3 regions of the Neobacillus sp. K501 genome follow, and region 3 is predicted to be linked to each of the others. Evidence: riboswitches for the same ligand, from Rfam matches in the RefSeq annotation. Region 3 holds a riboswitch; each other region holds the start of a gene.
What was found. A riboswitch is a leader RNA that binds a small molecule or an ion and turns the genes downstream of it on or off. The one in region 3 is predicted to bind preQ1.

Region 1 (4,229 bases), on a different contig from region 3:
ACTTCACGCCAAGTAAGGACCCTGGTTCAATCCGAAATGACTTCAAGCTAGCCTTAGCCAATCGACCCTTCATGCTAGTCCTAGCTCTAACCTGTGTGACCGCATGCTCAATCCTGACAATTGAACCTGTTCTACCGCTATATATCGTTGATTTGGGCGGTTCAACCGCACATGCATCCTTATTAGCGGGGATTGTCTTCTCACTGCCCGGGATTGCCAGTGCCATCTTTGCCCCTTATTGGGGGAAATGGTCAGATAAAGTTGGTTTTCAACGTGTTCTTTTCATCGGCTTATTGGGCGGTGGGATCGGCATGATCGCCCAGGTAATTTTCAGTAATATTTGGGGATTCTCGATTACTCGCTTTATTTTTGGAATCTTTTTCTGTGCTGTCTTCCCGGCATTAAATGGTCTTGTAGTTAAGACGACAGCAGAAGATTTTCGAGGACGTGCCTTTGGTTTAAACCAAAGCGCTACCCAGCTTGGCGGGATGATTGGTCCGATGATCGGCGGCTATCTTGGTGGAATTTTCCCCGTCCAAATGGTGTTTATTGTCACAGGATTATTATTGTTAGGCGCAATGGGAATGGCGTATTGGAATTCCAGCGTGTTAAATCATTCCTTCAAACAGAAAGTCATTGCAGGTAAGTAGGGTTAAAACGGATAAAGATAGTAGGTACATATGCCAACAATAATACCGGTAATTGCTCCGAAAAATACTTCCGTCGGCTGATGGCCCAACAATTCTTTTAATTTTTCTCTAGACTCGGGTTTCTTCAAATTCGGGTCTTTTAATGTTTCAATCAGCTGATTAAAATCCGCTAATAAAGTATTTAATATTTCTGCATGATAGCCGGCATGTCTGCGGACACCCATGGCATCATGCATGACAATGGCAGAAACCACGACGCAAATCGCAAACTCATTTGATTTAAAGCCCGCTAACATTCCTATCACAGTGGTTAAGGAAGTTATCGTTGCTGTATGCGAGCTTGGCATTCCTCCTGTGCTAAACATCAGCTTCCAATCTAATTCCCGAGTGGTCAAAAAATGAATCGGAATTTTTACAAATTGTGCAATCAGCATTCCTAAAAGTGCAGCCAAAATAGGACCGGATAAAAACATAGATACCCTCCAAAATTTAATCTGTTTTTAGAATATGAAAAACAGAGATTTTTAATCTGGATCATTACTGTATTTGCCGAATACAGGATAAATGGATCGCAATGGATTTTTGTTTTTCATCTCTTAACCAAAGAATCTGATCCAATAAATTCAAGCGAAACACACGACCTTTGAAGCGTTGTAAAGCACCATTGGAAAAATATTCAATCGTTATTAATCTATTTTCGGAAAGCTTCTTTAAATACATGTTTATCATCCCTTTTTTTATTATTCTTACCTACTCATCATAAGTGAGGAACTTTAAGATAGTATGAAGGGGATGTAAAGCATCCATTAAGATCTATTTAAATGTCCAAAAATTATTTAACGTGAAATTGACGAGCGGGATCACCAAAATGGTAACCAATTCACCAATTGAATAATGAAATGACAGTACTTCACAGACTGTGTACATAATTCCAAAATTTAGGATAAATCCGATTATAGAAACAATGATAAAGCGGAATAACTTATTAAAGGTGAAATACCCCCCAAAGGTATACTTGATGTTTAACAGAAACGAGAAAACGGTCATGATCATAAACGCCATGGTTGATCCATAAACAGGGTCTTTGTCGAATAGTTCTACAAATATAAAGACGGAAATAAAATAGATAAGTGTACAAATAAAACCGACGAAACTATACGTGATAAACTTCATCAAAATATCTTTATTTAAAAGCATATAGGCTACCTTTCTTGATGCAAATGATATAAACAATATTATATCTAAAATTGCTAAATTCGAAAATGATAGATGAAACAGAAATCATTTGTCGACAAAAACAATAAAAAAGGGTAGAATGATGGAGGAAATTTATAAAAAATTCCGCGATATGCGGTAGAGGTTCTAGCTACCCTCTGAAAAAAACTAAGGAGGACAGGACTGCTTTCTTTAGTAGTGCTGTTTTTTCTGTTTAAAAGGAGAGTTTCATTGTGAAAAAAGAAAAGGCTGTCGTCGTTTTTAGCGGGGGACAGGATAGTACAACTTGTCTATTTTGGGCAAAGGAACGTTTTGAGGAAGTCATTGCCGTAACATTTGATTACAATCAAAGGCACGCCGCTGAAATCGAGTGTGCCAAAAATATCGCAAGTCAACTTGGCGTAGAGCATCATATTTTAGATATGTCATTGTTAAACCAGCTTGCTCCTAATGCCTTAACGCGTCAAGACATCGAAGTAAAAGATGGGGAAGATGGTGAGTTACCATCTACGTTTGTTCCAGGTCGTAACCTATTATTCATGTCATTTGCCGGTGTGTTAGCTAGTCAGGTTGGGGCAAAGCATATCGTTACGGGTGTTTGTGAAACCGACTTTAGCGGTTATCCTGATTGCCGTGATATTTTTATCAAATCCTTAAATGTCACTTTAAATCTATCCATGGATCAGCACTTTGTGATTCACACACCATTAATGTGGTTAAATAAAGCTGAAACTTGGCAGCTAGCTGATGAGTTGAATGCCTTAGATTTTGTGAGAGAAAAGACATTAACCTGTTATAACGGGATTATTGCGGACGGCTGCGGTGAATGCCCATCTTGTGTCTTAAGAAAAAGAGGCCTCGACCAATATTTAGCTTCTCGGAAGGGGTTGTAAGCATATGTATGGATTTCGAATTGTCGATAAACTCCAGAAAATAGATGAAGGTATCAACCGTAATCAGTTGAAATATCATGCTAAAAGAGTACTTGTCAGTAAAGAATTTACCTTTGATGCAGCACACCATTTACATTGTTATGAAGGGAAATGCAAGAATCTTCATGGGCACACGTATAAGGTGATCTTTGGCATAAGTGGATTTGTCGATGAACGTGGCTTAATGATGGATTTTGGCGATATTAAGGACATTTGGAAAAATGAAATTGAAATTCACCTTGACCACCGATACCTGAATGAAACACTACCGCCGATGAATACGACCGCAGAAAACATGGTCGTCTGGATTTATGAAAAAATGACAGAGGCGTTGGAGCAGGAAGAAAGACAGGAACAATTCCATGGGGCTAGGGTAGAATTTGTTCGCTTATACGAAACCCCAACAAGCTATGCCGAAGCAAGACGGGAGTGGATGGAACTTGAGTAAGCTGCCCGTATTGGAAATTTTTGGACCAACGATTCAAGGTGAAGGAATGGTGATTGGTCAAAAGACGATGTTTGTACGAACAGCCGGCTGTGATTATTCCTGTAGCTGGTGTGACTCTTCCTTCACCTGGGATGGTTCTGGAAAAAATGATATTTGTATGATGGACGCAGAAGAAATTTGGCAAGAGCTAAAGACAATTGGCGGCAATCATTTTTCCTTTGTGACGATTTCTGGCGGGAATCCGGCCTTATTGAAAAATTTAAATGAGTTGACCGAAATCCTAAAAGCGAATCAGATTAAGATTGGTTTGGAAACACAGGGGAGCAGGTGGCAGGAATGGTTTTATGAGATTGATGAATTAACCATCTCACCAAAACCTCCGTCATCGGGAATGGTAACTGAATTTGATGTGTTAGACGATATTATTGGAAAGCTTGAAAAAAGTGAAGCTCCACAAAACATTAGTTTAAAGGTTGTCGTATTTGATGACCATGATTACGAGTATGCCAAGAAGGTTCATCTTCGTTATCCAAACATACCTTTCTTCCTCCAGGTAGGAAATGATGATACCACAACAGTAAATGATCAAGAGCTCCTCATTCATCTGTTAAAAAAATACGAAAGCCTAATCGACAAAGTCATGCTCGATCAGGAGCTTAATCATGTAAAAGTTCTACCTCAGCTCCACACCTTACTTTGGGGCAATAAACGGGGGGTATAAAAGGTAAAAAACCTCCATTGTTTGGAGGTTTTTTACCTTTTATAGCCCTAAAACTTTTTCCAATTGTTCTTGATTAAAACCAAGAATAACCTCTGATCCATTTTCATCTTCGACAACGGTTGCTGGAGTCGCTGAAGCCCCTAATTCCACGATTTCATTCAAATATTGTGAATTCTCACGAATATTTCTTTCTTCGAATGCAATACCTTTATCCTTTAACCAGAGCTTTTCTGCTGTACATGGTCCACAGCCTTCTTGGGTAT
Region 2 (4,229 bases), 170 kb from region 3:
TATACGTCGGTGAAAGATACAACAAAAATAAAAAACTGGCTGTTTACGATCGCAGGAAATAAGTGCCGTGATTATTGGCGGAAGGAAAATAAAACGAAGCAATTTTGGAAGGAAGAGGTTTATACCTATTCTTCAGCAGTGGAGGCACCGCCTTTACCGGAAGATGAGGTATTACATAGGGATTCAGCGGAACAAATGGCAAAGAAGGTTAAGGATTTGCCAGAAATCTATCAATATCCAATTTATTTATATTACTACCAAGATTTCACCCTGATTGAAATCTCGAAGCAAAGTAATCTCCCAATCTCAACCGTCAAAACAAGAATTAAAAGAGCCAAGGATCGCCTGCGTCCGAAACTGCAATCATTGGCATAGAAAAAGCCGGGGAAAACCCGGCTTTTGTTTGTTAATCCTTACTAGATAGGATTCCAAAGATCCGTAAGATACTGACGAAAAGGTTAACAAAGTCTAAGTATAGATTCAATGCCATTAATGGTACTTCTTCTGCTGTTACCCCATAATGCTTCATCCGGCTGATGTCAAATAGGACATAACCACTAAAGACAAGAACTCCGATGAAGGAATATGCAAGCATCCCGGTGCTGCTTAATGGGATGAAAATATTAAAAATGGAAATCGCTACTAAAGCCAGTAAAGCTGCCAACAGGAATCCACCTAAAAATGAGAAATTCCTCTTCGATTTTGCCGCATAAACTCCTACTCCCGTAAATACAACCGTTGTCGTACCGAATGCCATCATCACGACATTTGCTCCAGCCGTCGCTGCATAATAGGCAACAATTGGGTAAAGCGTAATCCCAGAAATAAAAGTGAAAGCATACAAGAACGTATAAGAGATCGCCTTTTTTCTTCTAAAGAAGATGACTACCAGCAGCATGACAACTTCTAGGATAGCCAATGGTAAAAATAAACTAGGCGGTACGAACATACCTGCCATTGTTCCAAGAAACGCAAAGGCAAGAGAAAGGGCAAACGTTCTTAAAACGGATGGCATAAATTCAGTTGATGTTTGTGGATACAATTTTCTTCACCTCAAAAGTATTAATATATATATAGAATATACGATTTGAGGGTCAAGATGTTTCATTTTTTCTCGAAAAATCTTTTTCTTCTTTCAATAAATCCCTAATTTCCGCCAACAATACCTCTTTTTTATCAGCCTGTACTACTTCTTTAGCTGGTTCCTCTTTCTTTTTGAAGCGATTGAGGAATCTAATAAATAGGAAAATCGAGAAGGAAATAATTAAAAAATCTACAACGGTTTGGAGAAAGAGGCCATAACTTAATTTTGCTTTGCCAACGGTTATGGCAAGGCTTTTAAAATCAACGCCTCCCAAAAGTAATCCAACTAAAGGCATGATAACATCGTTTACAAGAGAGGATACTATCTTTCCGAACGCGCCGCCGATAATAACCCCGACAGCGAGATCAATAACATTTCCACGCATCGCAAATTTTTTAAACTCATTTAACATAATGATAAACCTCCGGTAAATAGTTTTGTCAATTGTACACTATAGGATGATCGTAGTTCAATCCAACAATTGGACGATTGACAGTTAGCAGTTTCTTTTTTATAGTAACTATGTTACTAAATATTTTACCTGTATGTACGGGAGAGGTTCATAGCGGACACCCTCTATAAAAAACTATGGAATGGAGAATTCAACCATATCCTTAGGATATGGTTTTTTGTTTTTTAGAAAGGACCGTCTCCTATGATACGGAAAATTAGGAGGATTATTAAATGGCAGGAAGAACGGATGCAGAATTAGAAGGTGTTACACTACTAGGAAATCAAGGGACAAAATATTTGTTTGAATATACTCCGGATGTTTTAGAGGCGTTTGATAATAAACACCCCAACCGTGATTATTTCGTAAAATTTAACTTTCCAGAGTTTACAAGTCTTTGTCCAAAAACAGGGCAGCCAGACTTTGCCACTATTTATATTAGCTATATTCCTGATGAAAAAATGGTTGAAAGTAAATCTCTTAAGCTTTACCTTTTCAGCTTCCGTAATCACGGAGATTTTCACGAGGACTGCATGAACATTATCATGAATGACTTAATTAAATTAATGAATCCACGGTACATTGAAGTATGGGGTAAATTCACCCCAAGAGGTGGAATTTCGATTGATCCGTACTGCAACTACGGCAGACCGGGAACAAAATATGAGCAAATGGCCGATCACCGCTTAATGAATCATGATTTGTACCCTGAAAAAATTGATAACCGATAAAAAGGAAAAGAGCAGCTCGATTATTTATAGGAGCTGCTCTTTTACTATTAAAAAGCCCAGTTGCCGCCTCTAAACACTGGTTCAACCTTGCCATCTGCTGTAATACCATCGATGTCCATCTCCGCCGAACCAATCATGAAATCAACGTGGGTAATACTTTCATTGAGTCCATTCTCCTTAAGCTCTTCAGGAGACATTTTTTTGCCGCCTTCAATACAGAATGCATAGGCACTGCCAATCGCAAAATGGTTTGAGGCATTTTCATCAAACAGGGTATTGTAGAAAAGGATGTTTGATTGGGAAATTGGTGAATGATAAGGAACGAGTGCAACTTCCCCAAGATAATGGGAGCCTTCGTCAGTATTGACCAGACGCTTAAGTATTTCTTCGCCTTCTTCGGCTTTCACACCAACAATTTTTCCATTCTCAAATGTAATCGAGAAACGGTCAATGATATTTCCTCCATAGCTAAGCGGCTTTGTGCTCGCAACGATTCCGTTTACACCCGTTCGATAAGGAACAGTGAATACTTCCTCAGTCGGCATATTGGCCATAAATTCAACACCATTTTCATTTACACTGCCGGCTCCCACCCAGATATGATTTTTCGGGAGTTCGACAGTTAAGTCGGTTCCTGGTGCTCTATAATGAAGTTTTGCGTAACGCTTTTCGTTTAAATAGTGTACTTTTTCATGAAGAGTTTCATCATGCTTTTTCCAAGCTTCTACTGGGTTATCAACGTCCACTCTAGTAGCTTTAAAGATGGCTTCCCAAAGTAATGAAACTTGATCTTCCTTTGGGGCATCAGGGAATACCTTGGCAGCCCAAGCAGGAGATGCAGCGGCAATAACCGTCCAGCTAACCTTATCTGATTGGATAGCTTGGCGGAATTTAGTTAATGCTTTTCCAGTTGCTTTTTGGAAATTGGCAATTCGGTCAGGATTCACACCCTTTAATAGGTCAGGGCTTGCAGAAACAATGGACATAAAGGCAGCACCCTGTTCAGCTAATTCCTCTTGTTCTTTGGCACGCCAGACAGGATATTCATTGAAGGCATCATCTGGGGCAAGGTCGTACTTTGTTCTTGATACGACGTCGTCATTCCAGTTTACAACCACATTCTTCGCACCAGCTTCGTAGGCACTCTTAACTACGAGACGGACAAAGCCAACTGCATCCAAAGTAGCCGTAACCACTAATGTTTGCCCTTTTTGAATATTTACTCCAACCTTTACGGCCAGTTCAGCGTATTTCTCAAGGTTCTTTTTGAATTCACTCATGATAAAATCTCCTTTGTCAGAATCTTCGTAGTTAATTGTAACTTTTTTATAGAAAAAAAGCCAAAAAAATAGTAGAGATTCCGCTCTCTACTGTAATTTGCTTCCGTATACTTTTATATTAAAATAAACACCTGCAGAAAATAATACTAGAAATGTAATAATACCTGATAATGAAGTAGGAGACATAAAATGTGATAGTTCCACCTATACCACCGTCCTTATAATAGAAAACCTCTACAACATAATTATAATATTAAAAGACATAAATGTGAACAATTTAGTACAATTTTTCAAAAAGTTTTTGAACGAAAAAAGGATCCCTTTTAGGATCCCATCGCTGATTTCTTTTCAAATAAGTGAAACATTAGCCAATAAATTGCGGCGCTTGCTAGTGCAAGTAGAGTAAGTACAAAAAATGTCCATCCATATCCGATCCCGACGGTTAAGGGAATAGATAAGGGGGCAATGGTTCTACTGATGGTGAATCGTAAAGACGCAGCTGCAAAATATTGCCCTCGCATATGTTCAGGTGCTAGTTTACTAACAAAGCTTTGTTGAATACCAGCGCCCATTAATTCAGCAAATGTGAAAACAGCCATCGCTAAAATGAATCCCCATATCCAATGAGTTTGGCTAAAGAGAACAATCGATATCGCATAAACCACAGACGAAAGAACAAAAAC
Region 3 (4,229 bases):
CTTAGGCTTCAAGGCTAAAATGCCAGCTAAGGCAACTTTCCGCTTCTGTCCGCCGCTTAAAGCGAAGGTTTGTCTGTCTTTCATTTCTTCAAAATCCAAACCGACAACCTCCATTGCCCATTTCACTCGCTCCCGAACTTCCTTCAAAGGCAAGCCTAATTTGAACGGACCATAAGCAATATCATCACCGATGAGTTTTTCAAAGATTTGATCCTCAGGGTTTTGGAATACCAGCCCTACTTTCCTTCTGAGATTTTTCATATCAAGCTTTTTCTGTGATAAATCCCCGCCGTCGATGACTACAGTCCCAGATTCCGGCCTTATCAAACCATTGAAATGCTGAATCAATGTTGATTTCCCAGAACCGGTGTGGCCAATAATCGCTATGCATTCCCCTTCCTCGATGTACATGTCTGTCCCTTTTAAAGCAACATGTTCCATCGGCGTTCCTTTCATATATGTATGGGATAGGTTCTTTACTTCTATAATTCTATTTGTATCCGGCATTTCAATCACCTACCTATGTCTTAACTTTCGTAAATTTCTTGATTTCCGAGATAAGCTCCTCTTCCTTGATCACCTCTCTTGAAAAATCAGTAAATTGTTTATGAATATGTTCCGCCATTTGGCTTACTTCTGGTACATCTAGCTGCAGGTCCTCAAGTCTTTGCTTATGTTTAAAAATTTCTCGCGGTGGTCCGTCCATCACAATTTGACCGTCCTCGACCACGATAATTCGGTCCGCTTCCGCCGCTTCCGACATCCGATGGGTAACGGTAATAATCGTCATCCCCATTTGATTCATTTTGCTCATTACCTGAAGGACCTCTTGCCTGCCAAAGCTGTCCAGCATACTTGTGGCTTCATCAAAGACAATACAATCAGGCCGCATCGCTAATACCCCGGCAATTGCCACCCGCTGCTTCTGTCCTCCCGACAAATGATGCGGTGGTCTTTTTCGAAATTCCGACATTTTTACAAGCTTAAGCGCTTCGTCAATCCTCGTTTTCATTTCCGCGCGAGGAACTCCGATATTTTCTAACCCGAAGGCGACATCCTCTTCGACAATCGTCGCCACAATCTGGTTATCTGGATGTTGAAACACCATTCCCACTGTTTTACGGATATTTAATTTCTTGCTTTCATCCTTCGTATTGAAGCCATTGACCCAGACATCTCCTGAGCCCGGTGTCAAAAGACCGTTTAAATGTTTGGATAATGTCGACTTACCTGACCCGTTATGACCGATTATGGCTACATATTCTCCTGGGAAGATAGAAAAGGAAACATCTTTAAGAACCGATACGGAAGTTTTTTCATTGATTTTATAAGAAAATGAAACATTGTCTGAACGAATGATTGGTTCCATTTTTATCCTCCTTTTCACTTATTATTTTAGTAATATTCTGAAAGTTGCACAACCCTATAAATAATTTAATATTTTCCCTCGAGAACCCCTGAAAACTATTATTTATGGAATCGGGAAAAAGGTCAAATTTTGACATAAAGAAAACCACTATTTTTCGACTAGTGGTTTTACTATTTATGAGAAAATTCTTTTTAATACTGTTGTAGGTCTTTTTGGATTTACCTTTTTATCAATCAGCAACTGAAATCCATACATAATCAAAGCATTAAAGGTTAACATCATTAATGCCTGATAGTTTTTAAGTCGGATTAAAGAAACAATACCCATACTTTTTAACCATTTTACAAAAACATAGATATGAAAGGTATCTATCCCCAGATTGAGAAAAGAATAGCGAAGAAACTTGCCAAAGGTAAATTTCAAAATCCAGATTGCCCCAATATAAAAGGGTCCAACGATAAAAGGCAGTTCCCCCATTATCTTTGGATGAAGTCTCTCATAGATACGCCACCAACCTCTTTTATGTGCGATCAGGCTTTCTATCACTACCACCACGCCAATGAACAAGCTCGTAATGGAAAATCTCTTCACTGCCTTTTTTCCCAAAAACGGAAACGTCAGCCACGGTAGTAACATCATTGCTAATAAAAACCTTTTATTATTTTCCATCTATTGGACATCCTTTTTATTTTTAGAATGACCAAATCCTTAAATATTATCCAACTTATACCTATTAATATTTTTATTGACTACCTTTATTTTCAGATGATAAAATTTTATTTTGTGATCATTTACGTGGTTCGAGATCCTCCCACGAAAAAAAACTAAGGAGAGTATAGAAAGATGAATATTAAAACCATTGTAGGGAATGGAATCTTGGCAGCGTTATATATTGCTGTTTCAGCCTTAATCGCTCCATTTGGTTTCACCAATGTCCAATTCCGAGTATCCGAGATGTTTAACCATCTCATCGTATTTAACAAAAAATATTTATTCGGTATTATTTTAGGTGTATTTTTAACGAATCTATTCTTTTCACCCATGGTTGCCTATGACCTTATTTTTGGGGTTGGCCAATCTTTGATTGCCTTATCAATTACCATTATTTCGGCTCGCTATATCAAAGGGATATGGAAACGAATGATCGTCAATACAGTTGTTTTTACAGTTACGATGTTTATCATCGCGCTTGAATTAAACCTAGCCTTTGAATTGCCATTCTTATTTACCTGGTTAACTGTGGCTGCTGGTGAATTTGTCGTAATGGCCGTCGGAATGCCAATTATGTATTTTGTAAACAAACGCGTTAACTTTGAAAAAATGGTATAAGCAAAAGAGCTGATGCTTAGTTTTAAGCATCAGCTCTTTTTTTATTTTTCCATCCAATTCGTGTGGAAAATCCCTTCTTTATCTACACGTTGATAGGTATGAGCGCCAAAATAGTCACGCTGTGCCTGCAATAGGTTTGCTGGAAGGGTTTCTGTCCGATAACTGTCATAGTAGGCAATCGCACTTGCAAAGGATGGAACCGGAATTCCCCGTTCAATTGCTAACGATAGAACTTGACGAAGCGCTGACTGATAGCCCTCAACAATTTCCTTAAAGTAAGGATCTAATAATAGGTTTGCTAATTCTGGATTACCATCATAAGCTTCTTTAATTTTTTGCAGGAATTGGGCACGAATGATACAGCCGCCGCGGAAAATCATCGCAATATCCCCGTAGCGAAGATTCCAATCGTACTCCTCTGATGCTGCACGCATTTGCGCAAAGCCTTGTGCGTAAGAACAAATTTTACTCATATACAATGCCTTACGAACCGCCTCAATCAATTCTTCTTTATTGCCTTCAAATGGCTTCGCCTCAGGTCCAGTTAAAACTTTACTAGCTTTTACACGTTCTTCTTTCATCGCTGAGATAAAGCGGGCAAAAACAGATTCGGTGATGATTGGCAGCGGCACACCTAAATCTAAGGCATTTTGGCTTGTCCACTTACCTGTACCTTTTTGACCGGCTGTATCAAGAATCAAGTCAACCATTGGCTTTCCTGTTTCTTCATCGACTTTTGTAAAAATATCCGCTGTAATTTCAATTAGGTAACTGTCTAGTTCTCCTTTATTCCATTCCGCGAATACTTGATGAAGCTCCTCTGCATTTAATCCCAGCACATTTTTCAAAATAAAATAGGCCTCAGAAATTAATTGCATATCGCCATACTCAATACCATTATGAACCATTTTCACATAATGACCGGCCCCATTTGGTCCAATATACGTACAGCATGGGTCACCTTCAACTTTTGCTGATATCGCTTCTAAAATTGGCTGGACAAGCTCATAAGCTTCTTTCTTTCCGCCTGGCATGATCGCTGGGCCTTTTAACGCCCCTTCTTCTCCACCAGAAACGCCTGTGCCGATGAAATGGAATCCAGCTGTTTCAAGCTCCTTGTTGCGGCGGATCGTATCTTGGAAGAACGTATTTCCTCCATCAATCAGAATATCCCCTTCCTCAAGATATGGCTTTAAGGAATCGATGGTCGCATCTGTAGCAGTCCCTGCTTTCACCATCAAAAGGATTTTGCGCGGTTTTTCTAATGAAGAAACAAATTCTTCAATTGTACGAGCTCCAACAAAATTCTTACCTTCTGCTTCATTCTTTAAAAACTCTTCCGTTTTATCATAAGAACGGTTAAATACGGCAACAGAATAACCTCTGCTTTCAATATTTAAAGCAAGGTTTTTCCCCATTACAGCTAATCCAACTACACCTATTTGTTTTTTAGACATTTTAGTCTCTCCTTTCATTAATCAAAGACCATTATCCCTTATAATGAAAATCGGGAATTTCGCTCCAGCGTCTA

Region 1: another riboswitch for preQ1. It lies ahead of queC (7-cyano-7-deazaguanine synthase QueC); the one in region 3 lies ahead of ACWM35_RS17095 (QueT transporter family protein).
Region 2: another riboswitch for preQ1. It lies ahead of queF (preQ(1) synthase); the one in region 3 lies ahead of ACWM35_RS17095 (QueT transporter family protein).

Annotation. Positions count from the first base shown of each region.
Region 1 covers NZ_JBSLYA010000003.1:283,059-287,287, reverse strand. Annotated here, with positions in the region: gene ACWM35_RS09435 (MFS transporter) at 1-650, shown strand, start outside; gene ACWM35_RS09430 (divergent PAP2 family protein) at 653-1,123, opposite strand; gene ACWM35_RS09425 (YolD-like family protein) at 1,188-1,370, opposite strand; gene ACWM35_RS09420 (GtrA family protein) at 1,464-1,847, opposite strand; PreQ1 riboswitch class I at 2,001-2,043, shown strand; gene queC (7-cyano-7-deazaguanine synthase QueC) at 2,099-2,758, shown strand; gene queD (6-carboxytetrahydropterin synthase QueD) at 2,763-3,245, shown strand; gene queE (7-carboxy-7-deazaguanine synthase QueE) at 3,238-3,966, shown strand; gene ACWM35_RS09400 (glutaredoxin family protein) at 4,006-4,229, opposite strand, start outside.
Region 2 covers NZ_JBSLYA010000007.1:93,840-98,068, reverse strand. Annotated here, with positions in the region: gene ACWM35_RS16240 (RNA polymerase sigma factor) at 1-375, shown strand, start outside; gene ACWM35_RS16235 (Bax inhibitor-1/YccA family protein) at 407-1,015, opposite strand; gene mscL (large conductance mechanosensitive channel protein MscL) at 1,095-1,496, opposite strand; PreQ1 riboswitch class I at 1,634-1,680, shown strand; gene queF (preQ(1) synthase) at 1,769-2,266, shown strand; gene ACWM35_RS16220 (aminopeptidase) at 2,314-3,546, opposite strand; gene ACWM35_RS16215 (MDR family MFS transporter) at 3,870-4,229, opposite strand, start outside.
Region 3 covers NZ_JBSLYA010000007.1:265,045-269,273, forward strand. Annotated here, with positions in the region: gene ACWM35_RS17080 (energy-coupling factor transporter ATPase) at 1-507, opposite strand, end outside; gene ACWM35_RS17085 (energy-coupling factor transporter ATPase) at 521-1,375, opposite strand; gene ACWM35_RS17090 (hypothetical protein) at 1,544-2,038, opposite strand; PreQ1 riboswitch class I at 2,159-2,203, shown strand; gene ACWM35_RS17095 (QueT transporter family protein) at 2,213-2,698, shown strand; gene gndA (NADP-dependent phosphogluconate dehydrogenase) at 2,740-4,155, opposite strand.